3 regions of the Kitasatospora setae KM-6054 genome follow, and region 2 is predicted to be linked to each of the others. Evidence: predicted binding sites of a transcription regulator. Region 2 holds the regulator's gene; each other region holds the start of a gene.
What was found. The regulator HrcA, encoded in region 2, represses chaperone genes, less so after heat shock. The targets are predictions, from matches to a motif close to TTNGCACTCNGNNNNNCNGAGTGCNAA.
Positions count from the first base shown of each region.

Region 1 (7,115 bases), 650 kb from region 2:
GCCCTGCGAGGTGCGCCGGGCCGGGTCGGTGAACACCGCGTCGAAACCGGCGGTGTCGACGTCCGCGACGTCCGCCCGGCGGACCTCCACCAGCTTCGCCACGCCCAGCGCCGCCGCGTTCGCCCGGGCCACCTCGCAGGTCAGCTCGTCCCGGTCGACCGCCAGCACCGCGATCCCGGCCCGGGCCAGCGCGATCGCGTCGCCGCCGATCCCGCAGCACAGGTCGGCCAGCCGCCGCACCCCCAGCGCCGCGAACCGGCCCGCCCGCCACTCGGCCACCGAGCGCCGGGTCGCCTGCTCCACCCCGTCCCGGGTGAAGTACATCGAGGCGGCGTCCGCCCCGAACTTCGCCTCCGCCCGCTGCCGCAGCCGGGCCTGCTCGAACGCCGCCCGGACCAGCTCCGCCGGGTGCTCCCGCCGCAGCCTGGTCGCCAGCGCCAGCTCCCCGGCCGCCGTGAACCCCCGCAACTCGGCCAGCAGCGCCTGCCCCTGCTCGGTCAGCAGCGCCCGGAACGACTCGATCTCCACCCGGCCATTGTCCCCGCTCGGGGCCGGGGTCAGTGCCGCACCAGCGTCAGCAGCGCCACCAGCACCAGCAGGCCGGGCCCGGCCGACAGCACCGCCGGCGCGATCCGGAACCCCCGGCGGACCGCCGCCCGCACCCCCAGCACGATCGCCCCCGCCCACAGCGCCAGCAGCAGCAGGCCCACCACCAGCATCCCCACCCCGGCGCCCGCCCGGCCGTCCGGGCCGCCGATCGTCGGGTCGTCCGCCACCGCGAAGCCCATCATCACGGCCATGAACAGGTACGGGAAGGCGATCAGCAGCGGCAGCTCCAGCGCCAGCATCCACAGCGCGTGCAGCGCGTCCCGGCCGGCCGGGCGTCGGTTCCTCGTCATGTCCCCAGGCTGGCAGGGGAGTTGGCGCGCCGCCTGAGCCTTGGTACTCAACCCGCGCGGGGCCGTGCTCAGCGGCCGAGGAAGAGCGGGGCCAGCGACCCGGCCGCCGCCAGGGCGGCGGCCGGCCACAGCGCGGCCAGCGTGATCCACATCCGCCGGACGGCGGCCACCCCGGTGCCGACGCTCAGCACCAGCACGCAGCCCAGCAGCACCGCGCCGGTCAGCCAGAGCGTCCGGTCCAGGTGCTCGACCGGGTGGTCGGCATCGACCAGCATCCCGAAGAAGGACACCAGCACCAGGCGCGGCGCGAACCAGGCGGGCGGCAGCAGCAGCGCCAGCATCCACGCGAGGTGCGCCAGTTGGCGGGGGGCCGGGGGCGGGTTCTTCGTCATGCCCGGAATCCTGGCCGGTCCGGGCGCGCGCCGCCTGAGTACGGGGGCTCATCCCCGGGCCGTCCGGCGGCTCGTCCGGGGGCGTGCGGCGGCTGTCGGGCGCGAATCCGACACGGCGGCGTTGGCACTCTGGTTGACTGAGTGCTAACGGCGTTCTAAGGTCGTTTCTGGCACTCCCCCCAGGGAGAGTGCTAACGCGATGAAACGTGTCCGACCCCCGCGACGGCGGGCCCGGGAAATCGCCACCTACCTGATAGACAACCCCGTAATCTCCGAAGGGGAGCTCGGACGTGACCACCAGCAGCAAGGTTGCCATCAAGCCGCTCGAGGACCGCATCGTGGTCCAGCCGCTCGACGCCGAGACCACCACCGCCTCCGGCCTGGTGATCCCGGACACCGCCAAGGAGAAGCCTCAGGAGGGCGTCGTCCTGGCCGTCGGACCGGGCCGCTTCGAGGACGGCCAGCGTCTGCCGCTCGACGTCGCCGTCGGTGACATCGTCCTGTACTCGAAGTACGGCGGCACCGAGGTGAAGTACCAGGGCGAGGAGTACCTCGTCCTCTCGGCCCGCGACGTCCTCGCGATCATCGAGAAGTAAGACGTCCGCGCAGTAAGACGTCCCAGCCCGCCCCGGATCCGTGTCGCACCGACAGGGGCCCGGGGCGCGGTTGTTGCTCCACGTACGCAGACCCAACCCTGAGGAAACGGGACCATGGCGAAGACCCTGCAGTTCGACGAGGACGCCCGCCGCTCGCTGGAGCGCGGTGTCAACAAGCTGGCCGACACCGTCAAGGTGACCATCGGCCCCAAGGGCCGCAACGTCGTCATCGACAAGAAGTTCGGCGCCCCGACCATCACCAACGACGGTGTGACCATCGCCCGCGAGGTCGAGCTCGACGACCCGTACGAGAACCTCGGCGCGCAGCTGGTCAAGGAGGTCGCCACCAAGACCAACGACGTCGCGGGCGACGGCACCACCACCGCCACCGTGCTGGCCCAGGCCCTGGTCAACGAGGGCCTGCGCAACGTCGCCGCGGGCGCCGGCCCGGCCGCCCTGAAGAAGGGCATCGACAAGGCCGTCGCCGCCGTCTCCGAGCACCTGCTCTCGGTGGCCCGCGAGATCGAGGGCAAGGACGACATCGCCGCCGTCGCCTCCCTCTCCGCCCAGGACGCCCAGGTCGGCGAGCTGATCGCCGAGGCGATCGACAAGGTCGGCAAGGACGGTGTGATCACCGTCGAGGAGTCCAACACCTTCGGCGTCGAGCTCGAGTTCACCGAGGGCATGCAGTTCGACAAGGGCTACCTGTCGCCGTACTTCGTCACCGACGCGGAGCGCCAGGAAGCCGTCCTGGAGGACCCGTACGTCCTGATCACCCAGGGCAAGATCTCCTCCATCCAGGAGCTCCTGCCGCTGCTGGAGAAGGTCCTGCAGGCCGGCGCCTCCCGCCCGCTGCTGATCATCGCCGAGGACGTCGACGGCGAGGCCCTCTCCACCCTGGTGGTCAACAAGATCCGCGGCACCTTCAACGCGGTCGCGGTCAAGGCCCCCGGCTTCGGCGACCGCCGCAAGGCGATCCTCGGCGACATCGCCACCCTCACCGGCGGCCAGGTCGTCTCCGAGGAGATCGGCCTCAAGCTCGACCAGGTCGGCCTGGACGTGCTCGGCACCGCCCGCCGGATCACCGTCACCAAGGACGAGACCATCGTCGTCGACGGTGCCGGCGACTCCGCCGAGGTCGCCGGCCGCGTGGCCCAGATCAAGGCCGAGATCGCCAACACCGACTCCGACTGGGACCGCGAGAAGCTCCAGGAGCGCCTCGCCAAGCTGGCCGGCGGCGTCTGCGTGATCAAGGTCGGCGCGGCCACCGAGGTCGAGCTCAAGGAGCGCAAGCACCGCCTGGAGGACGCCATCTCGGCGACCCGCGCCGCGGTCGAGGAGGGCATCGTCGCCGGCGGCGGCGCCTCGCTCGTCCACGCCGCGAAGGTCCTGGAGGGCGGCCTCGGCCTCTCCGGCGACGAGGCGACCGGTGTCGCCGTCGTCCGCAAGGCGCTCGCCGAGCCGCTGCGCTGGATCGCCCAGAACGCCGGCCTGGAGGGCTACGTCATCACCTCCAAGGTCGCCGAGCTGGAGGCCGGCCAGGGCTACAACGCCGCCACCGGCGAGTACGGCGACCTGGTCAAGGCCGGCGTCATCGACCCGGTCAAGGTCACCCGCTCCGCGCTGGAGAACGCCGCCTCGATCGCCTCCCTGCTGCTCACCACCGAGACCCTCGTGGTGGAGAAGAAGGAAGAGGAAGAGGCCGCGGGCCACGGCCACTCGCACGGCGGCCACGGCCACAGCCACTGAAGCGCTAGCCGCTAGCCGCTAGCCGGCGAAGGCGAGAGCAGGGGCGCGGGGAACCCGCGCGGCCGGCCCCGCACCTCCGTGGTGCGGGGCCGGACCGCCGGGACCTCGCGCCCTTTCGCGTGCGCGGGGCGTCCGGCGGGTTCCGTACAGTTGACGGCGTGATCGAAGCCCGCCACCTCCGCGTCCTGCACGCCGTCGCCCGGACCGGGTCGTTCTCCGCCGCGGCGCGCGAACTGGGGTGCACCCAGCCCGCGGTGAGCCAGCAGATGAAGGCGCTGGAGAAGGCGGTCGACACCCCGCTGGTGGTCCGCTCCGGGCGGGAGACGCGGCTCAGCGAGGCCGGGCGGGTCCTGCTGCGGCACGCGGACGGGATCCTCGCCGGGCTGTCGGCCGCCGAGGAGGAGGTCGCGGCGATCGCCGGGCTGCGGGCCGGGCGGGTGCGGCTGGTCTCGTTCCCGACGGCCAGCTCGACGCTGGTGCCGCGCTCGGTGGCGCAGGTGCGGGCGGCGCACCCGGGGGTGCGGATCTCGCTGGTGGAGGCGGAGCCGACCCAGGCGCTGGCGATGCTGCGCGGCGGCGAGTGCGAGGTCGCGCTGGCGTTCCGCTACCCGGACTCGCAGGGCGGGCTGAGCCTGCCCTCCCCGCACGCGACGCTGCGCGAGGCGCGGGCCGAGGCCGCGCTGGAGGCGGCGGCGACGGCGGCCGCGAACGACTGGTCGGAACTGGTGGTGCGCCCGCTGCTGGACGACCCGCTGGTGGGCCTGGTCCCGGCCGGGCACCCGCTCGCGGGCCGCGGCGAGGACGCCCCGGTGGACCTCGCGGAGCTGGCGGGGGAGCAGTGGATCGCCGGCTGCCCGCAGTGCCGGGGCCACCTGGTGGAGCTGTGCGCCGACGCGGGCTTCGCGCCGGCGATCGAGTTCGCGACCGACGACTACCCGGCGGTGGTCGGCCTGGTCGGCGCGGGCCTGGGGGTCGCGGTGCTGCCGGGGCTGGCGCTGGAGTCGGTGCGGCACCCGGGTGCGGCGGCGGTGCCGGTGCGGGTGGCCTCGGGGGAGCCGGCCCGGCGCGAGGTGGTGGCGCTGACCCTGCCGGACCTCGCGGAGGTTCCGGCGGTGGCGCTGATGCTGGACCAGCTCGCGGCGTCGGCCGCCACCCGCTGACCGCGGGGCGCGGCGCCGGCCGGGGACGGGCGGGCGACGCGGCCGGGAGGCCGGAGGCGCGGGCCGCTGCGGCGGGACGGCCGCGGCGGGGGCGAACGGGTGAGCGGGTGAACGGACGGGACGGACGGGACGGACCGGGCGGACGGGGGAGTCAGCGCCGGATGGTCTGCGGCATCGCCAGCGGGACCTCGGCCAGCCGGTTGCGGGAGCGGCCGAGCAGCTCCTCGCGTTCGTCCTCGGTCATGCCGCCCCAGACCCCGTAGGGCTCGCGGACGGCCAGGGCGTGGGTCGCGCACTGGGCGCGGACCGGGCAGCGCATGCAGACCTCTTTGGCGCTCGTCTCGCGGGAGGTCCGGGCCGCGCCGCGCTCGCCCTCGGGGTGGAAGAACAGCGAGCTGTCGACACCGCGGCAGGCGGCGGAGAGCTGCCAGTCCCAGAGGTCTGCGTTGGGGCCGGGGAGGCGGGAGAAATCTGCCATGGCTCATTCCCTTCATGGCTCGTGGCCCGGCGGGCCCGCCGCGGTCACTGCGGCGAGGCTGCACGGAGCCGGTACGGACACCTGGAAATATGACTTACGCCGACTACACGGACAAGTCACCCACATAGCGACGAATCAGTCAATGACCTGACAGAAGCTATAAAAACGGACAAAAGGGGCAAGAGGTTTGAATCAGAAGGCTCCATCGATCGGGTGTCCGGCCGGGCGCGGAGCGTCCCCGGAGGGCGCGCACGGCGCGGGCACCGCGCGCGAGCTGCACAAAAGTGCGGCGCGTGCACCGCGAGGTGGCCCGGTGGTGATGGGTCGGCCACGTACAGTGGTGGAGATGGACGTGAAGCCGTAACTCATTCGAGTGACGGTCGTTGGATGTACGGAGGCGGTCAGCGGGCAGGGCTTCGGGAACGGTCGCGCAGCGAGGCGATCGGGACGGGTCCGCGCCGGGCCGTGTCGGAGAGGTTCGTACCAGCCAGGAGGCTCAACGTGACGCGGATCAGCTGCGGAGGACGACGGCCATGACATCCGTACTCGTCTGCGACGATTCCCCGCTCGCCCGGGAGGCGCTTCGGCGCGCGGTGGCGACCGTGCCCGGCGTGGACCGGGTGACCACTGCGACGAACGGTGAGGAGGTCCTCCGCCGCTGGGTGGCCGACCGTTCCGATCTCGTTCTGATGGACGTCCGGATGCCCGGCCTCGGCGGGGTGGAGACGGTTCGCCGGCTGCTGTCGGCCGACCCGGGCGCCCGGATCATCATGCTCACCGTCGCCGAGGACCTGGACGGCGTGGCCCTCGCGGTCGCCGCCGGGGCCCGCGGCTACCTGCACAAGGACGCCTCGCGCGCCGAGCTGCGGGCCACCGTCACCCAGGCGCTGGCCGACCCGACCTGGCGCCTGGCGCCGCGCCGGCTCCGCAGCCCGGACATGGGCGCCGCGCCGACCCTGACGGCCCGTGAGATCCAGGTGCTGGAGGGGATGAGCCACGGCCGTTCCAACGCCGAGATCGGCCGCGAGCTGTTCCTGTCCGAGGACACGGTGAAGACGCACGCCAGGCGCCTGTTCAAGAAGTTGGGCGCCTCGGACCGCGCGCACGCGGTGGCGCTGGGCTTCCGTTGGGGCCTGGTCCGCTGAGCGGACGCGAGAACTGCGCTCGCTCGGACGTGTGACGTTGTGGTCCCGAGGCTGCACCATGGAGTAGTGGAGCACCTCGGGGACCAGCGGACAGGCAGGGGAGGCGGCACGGTGCACGCGGCGACGGATAACGTTCCGATGCACAAGTCCGGACGCGGTGCCGCGTTTTCCGGCCCGACCAGGCACCATGGACCGATGCGTGACGACGAGGAGGCCGCCGGGCCCGACCCGGTGCAGCCCGCCCCCGAGGGTGCGGCTGCCGATCCGTCGTCGGCACCGGACGCCCGGGCGACCGGCCCGGACGGCCCGCCGGGGGCGCCGGTCCGCCCGCCCGTGCTCGGCACCGGCACGTCGCCTGAGGTGGCCGAGCTGGTCGCGGCGGCGGTCCGCGGCGACGGTCCGGCGATCGAGGCGCTGCTCGGCTACGTGCTGCCGCTGGCGCTGCGGTACTGCCGCGGCCGGCTGGTGCGGCTGCCCGGCGGGGCCCGGCACCACGTGGACGACGTGGCGCAGGAGGTCTGCGTCGCGGTGCTCTGCGCGCTGCCCCGCTACCGGGACACCGGCCGCCCGTTCGAGGCCTTCGTGTACGGCATCGCCGCGCACAAGATCGCCGACCTGCAGCGGGCCGCGATGCGCGGGCCCGGTTCGACGGTGATCCCGCCGGACGACCTGCCGGAGACGCCGGACGACTCGCTG
Region 1 covers NC_016109.1:3,506,243-3,513,357, reverse strand. Annotated here, with positions in the region: gene KSE_RS15355 (class I SAM-dependent methyltransferase) at 1-528, opposite strand, end outside; gene KSE_RS15350 (hypothetical protein) at 558-899, opposite strand; gene KSE_RS15345 (hypothetical protein) at 968-1,291, opposite strand; gene groES (co-chaperone GroES) at 1,582-1,887, shown strand; gene groL (chaperonin GroEL) at 2,002-3,636, shown strand; gene KSE_RS15330 (LysR family transcriptional regulator) at 3,795-4,796, shown strand; gene KSE_RS15325 (WhiB family transcriptional regulator) at 4,948-5,274, opposite strand; gene KSE_RS15320 (response regulator transcription factor) at 5,808-6,419, shown strand; gene shbA (RNA polymerase sigma factor ShbA) at 6,615-7,115, shown strand, end outside.
Region 1: a site for HrcA is predicted at 1,413-1,439, ahead of groES (co-chaperone GroES). Genes of this name have one in related genera too.

Region 2 (7,115 bases):
GCAGCAGGTGGTCGACCAGCACGCCCAGGCGGCGGCCCGGGCCGGGGGCGAAGTCCGCGACGATCGCGGGCAGGTCGTCGACGCCCTCCAGGTACTCCACCACCACGCCCTCGATCCGCAGGTCGTCGCCCCAGACCCGTTCGACCAGCTCGGCGTCGTGCCGGCCCTCGACGTAGATCCGCGACTCCCGGGCCACCCGGGCCCGGGCCCCCGGCACCGCGACCGAACCCGACGCGGTCAGCCCCGGTCCGCGCGGCGGGGCCGGCGCCGCCGCGGCCGGGCGCACCAGCGTCACCGGCCGGCCCTCCAGCAGGAAGCCGCGCGGCACCAGCGGGAACACCCGGTGCTTGCCGAACCGGTCCTCCAGGGTGACGGTCAACCCCTCGGCGGTCCGCTCGCAGCGCACCACCGCCCCGCAGAACCCGGTCGCCGCCTCCTCCACCACGAGGTCCCGCTCCGCCGCCACCTCGGGCGCCGGCTGCTGCCGCTTCCACGGCGGGGTCAGATCCGGCCCGTACTCCCTGCTCCGCATGGGCGGCAGTCTACGGAAGCCGACGCCGCGTCAGCCCGGCCCGGCGCGGGCGGGCGCTGTTCCGGTCGGGCGGGGCGTGGCATATTGCCGTCCAGGGCGGCGGACGGTGAACGGCGGACGGCGGGCGGAGGGGCGGGACAGGTGCGCGGACGGTGGCGGGCGGCGGCGGTGGCCGTCGCGGTGGTGCTCGGCGCGGCCGGGTGCGCGAGCGGCGGCGGGGACGCGGTCGCGGGGCGGGCCCCGCGCGAGCTGCGGGACGGGCTGCTGACCGCGGAACGGCTGCCGGCGGGCTACGGGCTGGTCACCGGCGCCGACGACTCGGACGACTCGGACGGTTCGGACGGCTCCGGCGGTTCGGGCGGGTCCGATCCGCTCGACCGGCAGCCGACGGAGTCGCTGGCCCGGATGCCCTGCGAGGAGCTGAACTCCACCCCCTTCCTGGCCCGGTACGCCCCGGCGCTGGAGGAGGCCGCGGTCGGGCTGGCCGGGCTCCCGGCCGCGGGCGGGAGCCGGGGCTGGTACGGCCGGCAGTCGCTGGAGCGCTACCCGCCCGGCCGGGCCGCCGGGGTGCTGGCCGACCTGCGGGCCGTCGCGCTGCGCTGCGCCTCGCCCGGACCGGTGTTCGCCGACGGCGTCCGGAGCGAGCGGCGGGTCACCGTCGAACCGCTCGGCGGCGGCCTGCTGCTGCGGGCCGCCCAGGTCGACGCGGCCGGCGACCCGGTGCTGACCGACCGGATCGCCGTGCTGCGCGACGGCGACGTGCTGCTGGTGGTGCAGGAGGTCGCCGGCCGGGGGGAGGCCGAGCGGCTGCCGATCCTGGTCGACGCGGCGGTGGCCGCCTACCGGGCCGCGCCGAGGCCCTGACCTCCGCGGTCGGTGCGGCTACCCCTCCAGGCCGGGGGCGCCCCAGACCGGGAACCAGCGGGAGAGGTCGGGTTCGATCCGGAGGTCGTCGCGGAGCAGGTTCGAGACCTCGATCTCCAGCGGGTTGTCGCGCTTCTCCTGCCCGGCGACCTTGCACATCGGGTAGAAGGTGCCGCGCTTGTACAGGTAGACCAGGGCCAGCGAGCGGCCCTCGGCGTCCCGGAAGGCGACCAGCGAGCAGAGCAGTTGCGGGCCGAAGCCGTTCGCCTCCAGTTCGCTGTTGACCGCGTGCAGGTCGTTGACCAGGTCGGGCAGCTCGTCCGGGGTGTGCCGGGCGAGCAGCCAGGAGTACCCGTAGGCGTCCCGGGACGCCTCGACGGGGACGCCGCCGCGTGCGGTGTCCGCGTCCAGCAGGGCCCGGACCTGCTGCTGGACCTCGGTGAACGCGGCGCCCTCGACGGCGGCGAAGCAGACCGAGCCGAGGCCGGTCGGCAGGAAGCCCTTGGCGGCCCGCAGGGTCAGTGCCGCCGACGGGACGCCGAACAGCTGGTCGAGGTCGGGCTTGACCGGCTTGCTCCGGCCGAACAGGGCGTCCAGGAATCCCACGTGCAGCGCTCCTCGGTTCGTCGGGTCGTCGGTTCGTCGGGTGGTCGGTTCGGTGGTCGGTTCGTCGGACGGCCGGGCTCACTGCCCGAGTTCGTCGGAGACCTTCCGCAGCTGCGCCAGCCGCTGCTCCAGCGACGGGTGGGTGGAGAACAGCCGGGAGGCGGCCTCCTTGGCGCTGAGGGCCGGGGCGAAGTAGAAGGCGTTGTACGGCTGGGCCTGCCGCAGGTCCTTGGTCGGGATGGCGGCGATCTGCCCGGTGACCTTGGTCAGCGCCGAGGCCAGCGCGGCGGGCCGGCCGGTCAGCTGGGCGGCGGCCCGGTCGGCGGCCAGTTCGCGGTAGCGGGACAGCAGCCTGGTCAGCAGGAAGCTGATCGCGTACACCACCATCGAGGCGAGCGGGACCAGCACCATCGCGATCGCCGCGTTCTGGTCGTTGCTGTTCCGGTTGCCGCCGCCCATCATGCCGCCGTACAGGGCGATCCTGGTCATCGCGCCGGCCAGCACGCCGAGGAACCCGGCGACCGTCATCACCGCGACGTCCCGGTGCGCGACGTGCGACAGCTCGTGGGCCAGCACGCCCTCCAGCTCCTCCGGCTCCAGCCGGCGCAGCAGGCCGGTGGTCACGCAGATCACCGCGTTCTGCGGGTTGCGGCCGGTGGCGAAGGCGTTGGGCATGTCGTTGTCGGCGACCGCGACCCGGGGTTTGGGCATGTCGGCCAGCGCGCAGAGCCGGTCGACCGCGCCGTGCAGCTGCGGGTACTGCTCGGGGGTCACCCGGTGGGCGCCCATCGCCCGCTCGGTGATCCTGTCGGAGAACCAGAACTGGGCGACGAACAGGCCGCCGGAGATCAGCACGACCAGCGGCCAGGCGCCGCGCAGCAGCACGATCAGCAGGCCGGTGAAGCCGACGTAGACCAGTCCGATCAGGAACATGGTGGTGACCATCCGGCCGGTCAGGCCGCGGTCGGGGGTGAACCGGGAGTGCCGGGACGCCGACATCGCTGCTCCTCCTCTGCCTCGCGCGGGCCGGACCCGGCCGCTCGGCCGGCCGCCCCGCTCGCCTTCGATGCTGCCACCGGCCGGGCCCGCGGGCACCATCCGAAACGGGTCGAATCCGCCCGGAACCCGACACGCCGGGCGCCCGGGCGGGCCGCATTCGGACGAGGATCACGCGGGCGGACCGTTCCTGCCGTCAGGCCCGGGCCGTACACTGGCAGATACGGTGCTGGCACTCTGACCGGTTGAGTGCCAGGCCGGCCCGGACAGCGGAACGACGGACGACGACGGAGGTGCGTGCCCCATGCCGGACGACGGCAAGCCCGACGGCCGACTGATCGACCCGCGGCCGTCCGTCCGACCGCTCGACGAGCGGCGGCTCGCGGTGCTCCGGGCGATCGTCCAGGACTACGTGGGCACCGAGGAGCCGGTCGGCTCCAAGGCCCTGGTGGAGCGCCACAACCTGGGCGTCTCCCCGGCCACCGTCCGCAACGACATGGCCGCGCTGGAGGAGGAGGGGTACATCCACCAGCCGCACACCAGTGCGGGCCGGATCCCCACCGACAAGGGCTACCGGCTGTTCGTCGACCGGCTGGCCGAGGTCAAGCCGATGACCCCGCCGGAGCGCCGGGCGATCCGGCACTTCCTGGAGGGCGCGGTCGACCTGCACGACGTGGTGGCCCGGACGGTGCGGCTGCTCGCGCAGCTGACCCGGCAGGTCGCGGTCGTCCAGTACCCGTCGCTGACCCGTTCCACCGTGCGGCACATCGAACTGGTGTCGCTCACCCCGACCAAGCTGATGCTGGTGCTGATCACCAACACCGGCCGGGTCGAACAGCGGATGGTCGACTGCCCCGCCCCGGTCGGCGAGGCCCTGCTCGGCGATCTGCGGGCCAGGCTGAACGGCATGGCGGGCGGCTGCCGGCTGCCCGAGGTGCCGACCGTCCTGGAGGACCTGCCGGCCGGCTTCGAGCCCGCCGACCGGCCCACCGTCAGCACCGTGCTGACGGTCCTGTTCGAGGCCCTGGCCGAACAGAACGAGGAGCGGATCATGCTGGCGGGCACCGCCAACCTGACCCGCTTCGGCCACGACTTCCCGCTCACCATCCGCCCGGTCCTGGAGGCCCTGGAGGAGCAGGTGGTGCTGTTGCGCCTGCTGGGTGAGACGACGGACTCGGCGATGACGGTCCGGATCGGCCACGAGATCGCCTACGAGGGGCTCAATTCCACGTCCGTCGTCTCGGTCGGTTACGGTTCGGGCGACCAGAGCGTGGCAAAACTGGGAGTGATCGGTCCGACCCGGATGGATTACCCGGGCACAATGGGGGCGGTGCGCGCGGTGGCACGGTACGTCGGCCAGATCCTGGCGGAGTCGTAACGGCAACGGCGCAGCGGAACGGCGCAACAGGCAGCGTGCTGTCGCAGGCACTTCAAGAGGCGGAACAAAGCGGAGCATTTGGTGGCCACGGACTACTACGCGGTACTCGGCGTCCGACGCGACGCGGGGCAGGACGAGATCAAGAAGGCGTTCCGGCGCCTCGCCCGTGAACTGCACCCGGACGTCAACCCGGACCCGAAGACGCAGGAGCGGTTCAAGGAGATCAACGCCGCCTACGAGGTGCTCTCCGACCCGCAGAAGCGTCAGGTCTACGACCTCGGCGGCGACCCGCTGTCGCCCGGCGGCGGGGGCGGCTTCGGCGCCGGAGCGGCCGGGTTCGGCTTCTCCGACATCATGGACGCCTTCTTCGGCGCCGCGACCGGCCAGCGCGGCCCGCGCTCGCGCACCCGCCGCGGCCAGGACGCCATGATCCGGCTGGAGATCACCCTGGAGGAGGCCGCCTTCGGCACCACCAAGGAACTCCAGGTCGACACCGCCGTCACCTGTACCACCTGCAGCGGCGAGGGCGCCGCGCCCGGCACCTCCGCGCAGACCTGCGACATGTGCCGCGGCAAGGGCGAGGTCTCCCAGGTCACCCGGTCCTTCCTGGGCCAGGTCATGACCTCCCGCCCCTGCCCGCAGTGCCAGGGCTTCGGCACCGTCGTCCCGACCCCGTGCCCCGAGTGCGCCGGCGACGGCCGGGTCCGCGCCCGCCGCACCCTCACCGTCAAGATCCCGGCCGGCGTCGACAACGGCACCCGGATCCAGCTGGCCGGCGAGGGCGAGGTCGGCCCCGGCGGCGGCCCGGCCGGCGACCTGTACGTCGAGATCGCCGAGACCAGCCACCCGACCTTCCAGCGGCGCGGCGACGACCTGCACTGCACCGTCACCATCCCGATGACCGCAGCGTCGCTCGGCACCCAGGTGCCGCTGCAGACCCTGGACGGCCTGGAGGAGGTCGACATCCGGCCCGGCACCCAGTCCGGCCAGTCGATCCCGCTGCACGGCCGCGGCATCACCCACCTGCGCGGCGGCGGCCGGGGCGACCTGATAGTGCACGTCGAGGTGCAGACGCCCACCAAGCTCGACCCGGAGCAGGAGGAGCTGCTGCGGCGGCTCGCCATGCTGCGCGGCGAGGAGCGTCCCTCCGGGCAGTTCGCGCCCGGCCAGCAGGGCCTGTTCTCCCGGCTGAAGGACGCCTTCAACGGCCGGTGAGACCCGTACGACCCGGGCCGGGAACGGCGCAGGGGCTGCGTGCCCCCGCCGGTCCCGGCCGGTTTTTTTGACGGCCCCGCGATGGGCTCCTGCTGAGAGGACCGCTGCCCCGATGACCGCACCCGTGTTCGTCGTCGACGACCTGACGGGGGCCGCCCCCGGCACGACCGTCCGCCTCGACGGCGCCGAGGGCCGGCACGCCGCCGCCGTCAAGCGCCTCCAGCCCGGCGAGGCGCTCACCCTCGCCGACGGCCGCGGCCGCGGCGCCGACGGCACCGTCAGCGCGCTGCACGGCAAGGACGCCCTCGACGTGCTGGTCGCCGCCGTCCGCGAGGAACCCGCCCCCGCGCCCCGGATCACCGTCGTCCAGGCGCTGCCCAAGGGCGACCGCGGCGAACTCGCCGTCGAGACCATGACCGAGGCCGGCGTCGACGCGATCGTGCCCTGGGCCGCCTCCCGCTGCATCACCCAGTGGAAGGGCGAGCGCGGCGCCAAGGCGCTCGCCAAGTGGCGGGCCACCGCGCGCGAGGCCGGCAAGCAGGCCAGGCGGCTGCGCTTCCCCGAGGTCGGCGACGCCCTCACCACCCGGCAGCTGCTGCCGCTGCTCGCCGCCGCGGACTTCGCCGCCGTCCTGCACGAGGAGGGCGCGCTGCCGCTGGCCGGCGCGGACCTCCCGGCGGCCGGCGAGATCGTCCTGGTGGTCGGGCCCGAGGGCGGCGTCTCCCCGGACGAGATCGCCGCCTTCGCGGAGGCCGGCGCCGCCCCGTACCGGCTCGGCCCGTCCGTGCTGCGCACCTCCACGGCGGGCGTCGCGGCCGGCGCGCTGCTGCTCGGGCGCACCGGGCGCTGGGGGTAGGTCCGCGGGGCCGGGGTTCCGGAACCGGCAACCGCGTGGTCCCGCAACCTCTGACGTTCGGTGAGCCGGGCGCCCTAGGGTGGCAGGATGACGGAATCGACGCGCGGCTACCTGCGCCACCCCCACCTGCATGGCGACGTCGTGGCCTTCGTCGCCGAGGACGACGTCTGGCTGGCGCCGCTGGAGGGCGGCCGGGCCTGGCGGTTGACGGCCGACCGGGCGCCCGTGGCGACACCGCGGTTCTCGCCGGACGGGCGGTCGCTGGCGTGGACCTCGACCCGGGACGGCGCGCCGGAGGTGCACGTCGGGGCGGTCGAGGGCGGCCCCGCCCGGCGGCTGACGTACTGGGGCAGCCCGTTCACCGCGCTGGTCGGCTGGACCGCCGACGGGCGGCCGGTCGCGATCACCGCCGCCGGGCAGGAGACGATCCGCCGGACCTGGGCGTTCGCGCTGCCGCTGGACGGCGGGGAGCCGGAGCGGCTGCCGTACGGGCCGATCGGCGCGCTGGCCTTCGAGCCGGTGCCGGAGGGCGCGAGCGGCGGGCGGGTGCTGCTCGGCACCCACAACCGGGAGGCCGCGCACTGGAAGCGCTACCGGGGCGGCCGGGCCGGGCGGCTGTGGATCGGCGCGGCCGGGTTCGAACCCCTGCACGCCGGCCTGGACGGGCA
Region 2 covers NC_016109.1:2,852,648-2,859,762, reverse strand. Annotated here, with positions in the region: gene KSE_RS12605 (DUF3097 domain-containing protein) at 1-532, opposite strand, end outside; gene KSE_RS12600 (hypothetical protein) at 674-1,396, shown strand; gene pspAB (PspA-associated protein PspAB) at 1,415-2,002, opposite strand; gene htpX (zinc metalloprotease HtpX) at 2,081-3,001, opposite strand; gene hrcA (heat-inducible transcriptional repressor HrcA) at 3,303-4,376, shown strand; gene dnaJ (molecular chaperone DnaJ) at 4,458-5,591, shown strand; gene KSE_RS12575 (16S rRNA (uracil(1498)-N(3))-methyltransferase) at 5,704-6,447, shown strand; gene KSE_RS12570 (S41 family peptidase) at 6,535-7,115, shown strand, end outside.

Region 3 (7,115 bases), 2.0 Mb from region 2:
AGTGCGGTACCCGCTTCCCGCTCGGTCCGAGCTTCGCCTGTCTGGAGTGTTTCGGCCCGCTGGAGATCGCCTACGACTACGCGGGCTACGACGCCGAGGAGCTGCGCAAGCGGATCGAGGCCGGCCCGGCGTCGATCTGGCGCTACGCCCCGCTGCTGCCCGTCCCCGCCGACGTGGCCGGCAAGCCGAACCTGAACCCGGGCTGGACCCCGCTGGTCAAGGCCGACAACCTGGGCCGCGAGCTGGGCTTCACCGGCCAGCTGTACGTCAAGGACGACTCGGGCAACCCGACCCACTCCTTCAAGGACCGGGTGGTGGCCTGCGCGATCGAGGCCGCCCGCGCCTTCGACTTCACCACGCTCTCCTGCTCCTCCACCGGCAACCTGGCCGGCGCGGTGGGCGCCGCGGCCGCCCGGGCCGGCTTCAAGTCCTGCGTGTTCATCCCGCACGACCTGGAGCAGGGCAAGGTCGTGATGGCCGGCGTGTACGGCGGCGAGCTGGTCGGCATCGACGGCAACTACGACGACGTGAACCGCTTCTGCTCCGAGCTGATCGGCGACCCGGCCGGCGAGGGCTGGGGCTTCGTGAACGTCAACCTGCGCCCGTACTACGGCGAGGGCTCGAAGACCCTGGCGTTCGAGATCTGCGAGCAGCTCGGCTGGCGGCTGCCCGACCAGATCGTCATCCCGATCGCCTCCGGCTCCCAGCTCACCAAGATCGACAAGGGCCTGCAGGAGCTGATCAAGCTCGGCCTGGTCGAGGACAAGCCGTACAAGATCTTCGGCGCCCAGGCCGAGGGCTGCTCCCCGGTCTCCGCCGCCTTCAAGGCCGGCCGCGACGTGATCAAGCCGGTCAAGCCGGACACCATCGCCAAGTCGCTGGCGATCGGCAACCCGGCCGACGGCCCGTACGTGCTGGACATCGCCCGCCGCACCGGCGGCGCCGTCGAGGACGTCACCGACGCCGAGGTGGTCGAGGCGATCAAGCTGCTCGCCCGCACCGAGGGCGTCTTCGCCGAGACCGCGGGCGGCGTGACCGTCGGCGTGCTGAAGAAGCTGGTCGAGACGGGCCAGCTGGACCCGTCCAAGGAGACCGTCGCGATCAACACCGGCGACGGCCTGAAGACCCTCGACGCGGTCGCCGACGCCGGCATGACCGCCGTGATCCGCCCGACGCTGGAGTCCTTCCGCGCCGCCGGCCTCGCCACCGCCTGACCCCCCCCCACGCCCCAGCCCGAGGAGCAGCCCATGAGCGCCACCGTCCGCATCCCGACCATCCTGCGCACCTACACCGGCGGTGCCGCCGAGGTGACCGCCGAGGGCGCCACCCTGTCCGCCGTGATCGCCGACCTGGAGGCGAACCACGCCGGCATCGCGGCCCGCCTGCTGGACGACACCGGCAAGCTGCGCCGCTTCGTCAACGTGTACGTGAACGACGACGACGTGCGCTTCGCCGAGGGCCTGGAGACCGAGATCAAGGACGGCGCCTCGGTGTCGATCATTCCGGCGGTGGCCGGCGGCTGCTGACCGCCCCGCGTCGCCGTCGCCGCCGCCCGGTCCGGAATTCGATTTCCGGACCGGGCGGCGGTTTCGTGCGTACCGGGGCCATTCCGGCGCCCGGGCTGCCCGCCATTCGGGCGCCGCGGTTGCCGCCGCGTTTACCTGCGGTTTTTCGCCGGGCAGCCCGCCGGAATTCCTCCGGAGCGGAAGGAGTAGAGTGCCGGACGAGGCCGTTCCCCGCTTCCGCCCGGTTCAATCATCGTTTTCCGCCGCATGCCCCGCCGGTGCGGGCCCCGCTCGCCCCGAGTGCGTTCCGCGCCCGTTCCACGCCGGTTCCGCGTCGGGCCCGTGTCGGTTCCGCCCGCCGGGCGGTCGGCGGGCGGTCGGCGGTCCGTTCTGTCAGGCCGCCGTCAGAATTGTTCCGGCGTTTTGCGGCAGAGCGTCCGTTATGCCCCATGGCAATTGTCGATGAATGTTCCTTTCGCCCCGTCATATCCCCTGCCAGGTCCGGGCATTCCCCGGAAATTGGGCCTGTTGCAGAGGGCGCATATCCGGATACATTCAGCCGCGACAGAGGCTGCGCCGTACGGGGGGGAGTCCCCAGGCCGGCCTTCCAGACCTCCGGGTCCGCGTCCCGCGGATCTCTGAAGGGCCAGCACAGCACAAGGGGAGTTTGCAATGGCTCAGGGCACCGTCAAGTGGTTCAACGCCGAGAAGGGCTACGGCTTCATCGCGGTCGACGGTGGAGCGGACGTGTTCGTCCACTACAGCGCGATCCAGATGGACGGATACCGCACCCTGGAAGAGGGTCAGCGGGTCGAGTTCGAGATCTCGCAGGGTCAGAAGGGCCCGCAGGCCGACATGGTCCGGGCCGCCGGCGCCTGACGGCCCGGTAGACCGCACGCACCGAACCGCGGGCCCGTCCCGACGCCACGGCGTCCGGGGCGGGCCCGTCGGCCTGCCCGGGCCCGCGCGGCGGCCCGGGAGCGGCCCGCGCGGCGGTCCGGGAGCGGCCCGGTGCCGGCTCGCTGTCGGCCCGGGAGCGGCCCGCGGCCGGTGCGTCCGGGCGGCCCGGCGGGGCCCAATGGGCTTGCACTCGACACCCGAGAGTGCTAATCATTGGCGTTAGCACTCACCGTGTGAGAGTGACAAACGGACCGGGCCGGTGAGGCCCCGGAAGCGGTAGGGGAAGGGACCCCCGCTCTCCTGGGCCGTCCGTCGCGGGCACCCCTTGGTCCGAGCAGTCGACCGTGTCCCGGAGGACCACTTCTGATGGCCAAGATCATCGCCTTTGACGAGGAAGCCCGCCGCGGCCTTGAGCGTGGCATGAACCAGCTTGCCGACGCCGTGAAGGTCACGCTCGGCCCCAAGGGTCGCAACGTCGTCCTGGAGAAGAAGTGGGGCGCCCCCACGATCACCAACGACGGTGTCTCCATCGCCAAGGAGATCGAGCTCGAGGACCCGTACGAGAAGATCGGCGCCGAGCTGGTCAAGGAGGTCGCCAAGAAGACCGACGACGTCGCGGGTGACGGCACCACCACCGCCACCGTGCTCGCCCAGGCGCTCGTCCGCGAGGGTCTGCGCAACGTCGCCGCCGGCGCCAACCCGATGGCCCTCAAGCGCGGCATCGAGAAGGCCGTCGCGGCCGTCTCCGACCAGCTGCTGGCCCAGGCCAAGGACGTGGAGACCAAGGAGCAGATCGCCTCCACCGCCTCCATCTCGGCCGCCGACACCCAGATCGGCGAGCTCATCGCCGAGGCGATGGACAAGGTCGGCAAGGAAGGCGTCATCACCGTCGAGGAGAGCAACACCTTCGGCCTGGAGCTCGAGCTCACCGAGGGCATGCGCTTCGACAAGGGCTACATCTCCGCCTACTTCGCCACCGACCTGGAGCGCATGGAGGCGAGCTTCGAGGACCCGTACATCCTCATCGCCAACTCCAAGATCTCCTCGGTCAAGGACCTCCTCCCGCTGCTGGAGAAGGTCATGCAGAGCGGCAAGCCGCTCGTCATCATCGCCGAGGACGTCGAGGGCGAGGCCCTGTCGACCCTGGTCGTGAACAAGATCCGCGGCACCTTCAAGTCCGTCGCCGTCAAGGCCCCGGGCTTCGGCGACCGCCGCAAGGCCATGCTCGGCGACATCGCCATCCTGACCGGCGGCACCGTGATCTCCGAGGAGGTCGGCCTCAAGCTCGAGAACGCCGGCATCGACCTGCTCGGCACCGCCCGCAAGGTCGTCATCACCAAGGACGAGACCACCATCGTCGACGGCGGCGGCGACAGCGACCAGGTCGCCGGCCGGGTCAACCAGATCCGCGCCGAGATCGAGAACTCCGACTCGGACTACGACCGCGAGAAGCTCCAGGAGCGCCTCGCCAAGCTGGCCGGCGGCGTGGCCGTCATCAAGGCCGGCGCGGCCACCGAGGTCGAGCTCAAGGAGCGCAAGCACCGCATCGAGGACGCGGTGCGCAACGCCAAGGCCGCCGTCGAGGAGGGCATCGTCGCCGGTGGCGGCGTCGCCCTGCTGCAGGCCGGTGTCGCGTTCGACAAGCTGGAGCTGGAGGGCGACGAGGCCACCGGTGCCAACATCGTCCGCGTGGCGCTCGAGGCCCCGATCAAGCAGATCGCGACCAACGCCGGCCTCGAGGGCGGCGTCGTGGTCGAGAAGGTCCGCAACCTGCCCGCCGGCCACGGCCTGAACGCCGCGACCAACGAGTACGTCGACCTGGTCGCCTCCGGCATCATCGACCCGGCCAAGGTCACCCGCTCCGCCCTGCAGAACGCCGCCTCCATCGCGGCGCTGTTCCTCACCACCGAGGCCGTCATCGCCGACAAGCCGGAGAAGGCCGCCGCGGCCGCCGGCGGCGGCATGCCGGGCGGTGACATGGACTTCTGATCCGGCCCACCGGCTCGGATCGGTCAGTCTCACGCCGTGAGGGCGGCCTCCTTCGGGAGGCCGCCCTCACGGCGTTCTCGCCCGGGTCACCCCTTCGTGGGACGCTGGGGCCATGGACGGTTTCGGTGGCTCCGGGTCCGACTACCTTGAGCACGAGCGACGGCAAGAGGAAGAGGGGAGTTCCGAGATGGCGGTCATGGCGGTCGAGTCGGACCAGCAGTGGTCCTACCTGCTGGACACCTGGCGGGAGCTGGACGCCCCCGAGGGCTGGCGCACCGAGATCGAGGGAGGCCGGATCCAGTTGGTGCCACCGCCGAACATGGATCACAACGTGATCGCCGTGTTGATCAGCCGCGCGCTCACCAGGCGCCTGCCGGACGACCTGGGGGTGTTCCAGACCGCGGGAGTGCAGATCGCCCGGATGGAGAAGCTGTACATCCCGGACCTGCTCGTGGCGGGGATGACGGGCTTGCCGAAGGAAGGGCCGCTGGACGCGGCAGAGGCCCTGCTGGCCGTCGAGATCACCTCGCGCAGCACGGCTCGGCTGGACCGGACGAAGAAGCTCTGGGGCTACGCGCACGCGCCCGTCCCGCTCTACCTGCTGGTCGACCGGTTCGACGAGCCCGGGCCGACGGTGACGCTCTACTCCGAGCCCTCGGACGGGGCGTACGGGCAGAGCGTGCGGGTGCCGTTCGGGAAGCCGGTCGAGCTGCCGGCGCCGTTCGACTGCGTGCTGGAGACGGCCGACTTCCCCCTGCCCTAGCGGAGTGCGGGACAATGGGCGGATGGCCAGTTCCGACATCGAAGCCGCCCTGCACAACGCGCGGGCGCTGATCCTCGCCGACCTGACCGCCCGCGACGTCGCCGAGGCGGCGATCGTGTCGTTGCTGGAGGACGCCGTGACGCACCGGCGGTGGTGGCTGGAGCAGTGGCCGGCGGGGTGCGAGTTCGTGCTGGGGTTGATCGCGCAGGACGTGCAGGACGCGCTGCTGGAGTCGTACGGGCGGTGGCCGCTGTGCACGGCGTGCGCGGAGGAGGAGGACGATCCGCACGCGCTGGGGGTGGAGCCGGAGTTGGGGGCGGACCCGCACTGGGTGTGCGGGAAGCGCGGTGTGGCGGTGGCGCCGGTCGGGGGGTTGGCGTGATCCTGGTCGACCCGCCGGACTGGCCCGGGCACGGCAGGTGGTGGTCGCACCTGGTCAGTGACGTCTCACTGGACGAACTGCACGCCTTCGCCGCCGAGTTGGGCGCCCCGGCGAAGGGCTTCGAGCGGGACCGCCCCCAGCCCCGAGGGGGCTGGGAGGTGCCCCCTTCGACATCCCGGCGGCCTGGTACGAACGGGCGGTGGCGCTGGGCGCGGTGCCGGTGGGCAGCAAGGAGCTGGTGGCCCGGCTGACGGCGGCCGGGCTGCGGGTGCGGAAGGCGCGGGGTTAGGCTCCCGCGGGGGCCTCCAGGGCGGCGAGTTCGGCGTGCATGTTGGCGCGGGCCCGGGCGTCGTAGCGGGCGTGGGCCTCGGGGGTGCGGTAGAGCGCGGGCAGGGTGAGGAGTTGCCGGAGGATCGCGGCGCGGCCCTCGCGGAAGGCGTCCGGGGGGACGAAGGAGTACTCGTCGCGGATCGCGGCGGTGTAGGCGGCGTACGCCTCGGGCGGGCCGCCGAGGACGGCGAGGTCGGCGTCGCAGAGCACTTCGCCGTCGCGGTCGCCGGGGGCGGGGTGGTGGGTGGTGGTGAGTCGGACCAGGCGGTCGACCTCGTGGACCAGCGGTTCGGGCAGGCCGGCCTCGCGCAGGGCGCGGCAGGCCAGGGCGGCGCTGCGCTCCTCGTTCTCGGAGCGGTCGGGCCGGTAGACGGCGTCGTGGAACCAGGCGGCGAGCCGGACGGCGTCGGGGTCGTCGGCGTGGGCGGCGAGTTCGTCGATCCGGTCGAGGACGTCTTCCAGGTGGGCGGTGGTGTGGTAGCGGCGCTGCGGCTCGGCCCAGCGGGCGAGCAGGTCGCGGGCGTAGGGCTCGGGGTCGGCGGTGGCGCCGCAGCGGGTGAGCAGGTCGTGCCAGCGAGCGGACAGCGATGCGGTCATGGCGCTCATTCTGCTCCTGTCCGGGGGGTGGGTCGCCATGGCCTAGCCTATATGTAGTTCACCGACTTATCTCGCACACTTGAGTAGTTCGCTCCGGCCCGCTATACATACTCGGTATGCAAGATGTTCCGCTGTTCCGAGGGGGAGCCATGACCGGACCGAACGCGCAGGCCGTCCTGCGCCTGGAGGGGGTCGGCCGCACGCACGGCCGGGGCGCGGCCGAAGTGCACGCGCTGCGCCGGATCGACCTGGAGCTGCGGGCCGGGGAGTTCCTGGCCGTGATGGGACCGTCCGGCTCCGGCAAGTCCACCCTGCTCGCGCTGGCCGGCGGCCTGGACCGCCCCTCCATCGGCCGGGTGCTGGTCGAGGGCGCCCCGCTGGAGGGCCTGAGCCGGGCCGGCCTGGCGGACGTCCGCCGCCGCTCGGTCGGCTACGTGTTCCAGGCGTACAACCTGCTGCCGTCGCTGACCGCCGCCGAGAACATCGCGCTGCCGCGCGAACTGGAGGGCGTCGGAGCCCGTGCCGCCCGCGCCGAGGCGCTCGCCGTGCTCGCCGAACTCGACATCGCCGAACTCGCCGACCGCTTCCCCGAGGACATGTCCGGCGGCCAGCAGCAGCGCGTCGCGATCGGCCGGGCGCTCTCCGGCGA
Region 3 covers NC_016109.1:4,873,240-4,880,354, forward strand. Annotated here, with positions in the region: gene thrC (threonine synthase) at 1-1,214, shown strand, start outside; gene KSE_RS21740 (MoaD/ThiS family protein) at 1,248-1,526, shown strand; gene KSE_RS21745 (cold-shock protein) at 2,178-2,384, shown strand; gene groL (chaperonin GroEL) at 2,772-4,394, shown strand; gene KSE_RS21755 (Uma2 family endonuclease) at 4,582-5,157, shown strand; gene KSE_RS21760 (hypothetical protein) at 5,180-5,539, shown strand; partial or broken gene KSE_RS21765 (DUF4031 domain-containing protein) at 5,536-5,828, shown strand; gene KSE_RS21770 (HD domain-containing protein) at 5,825-6,466, opposite strand; gene KSE_RS21775 (ABC transporter ATP-binding protein) at 6,616-7,115, shown strand, end outside.
Region 3: a site for HrcA is predicted at 2,625-2,651, ahead of groL (chaperonin GroEL). Genes of this name have one in related genera too.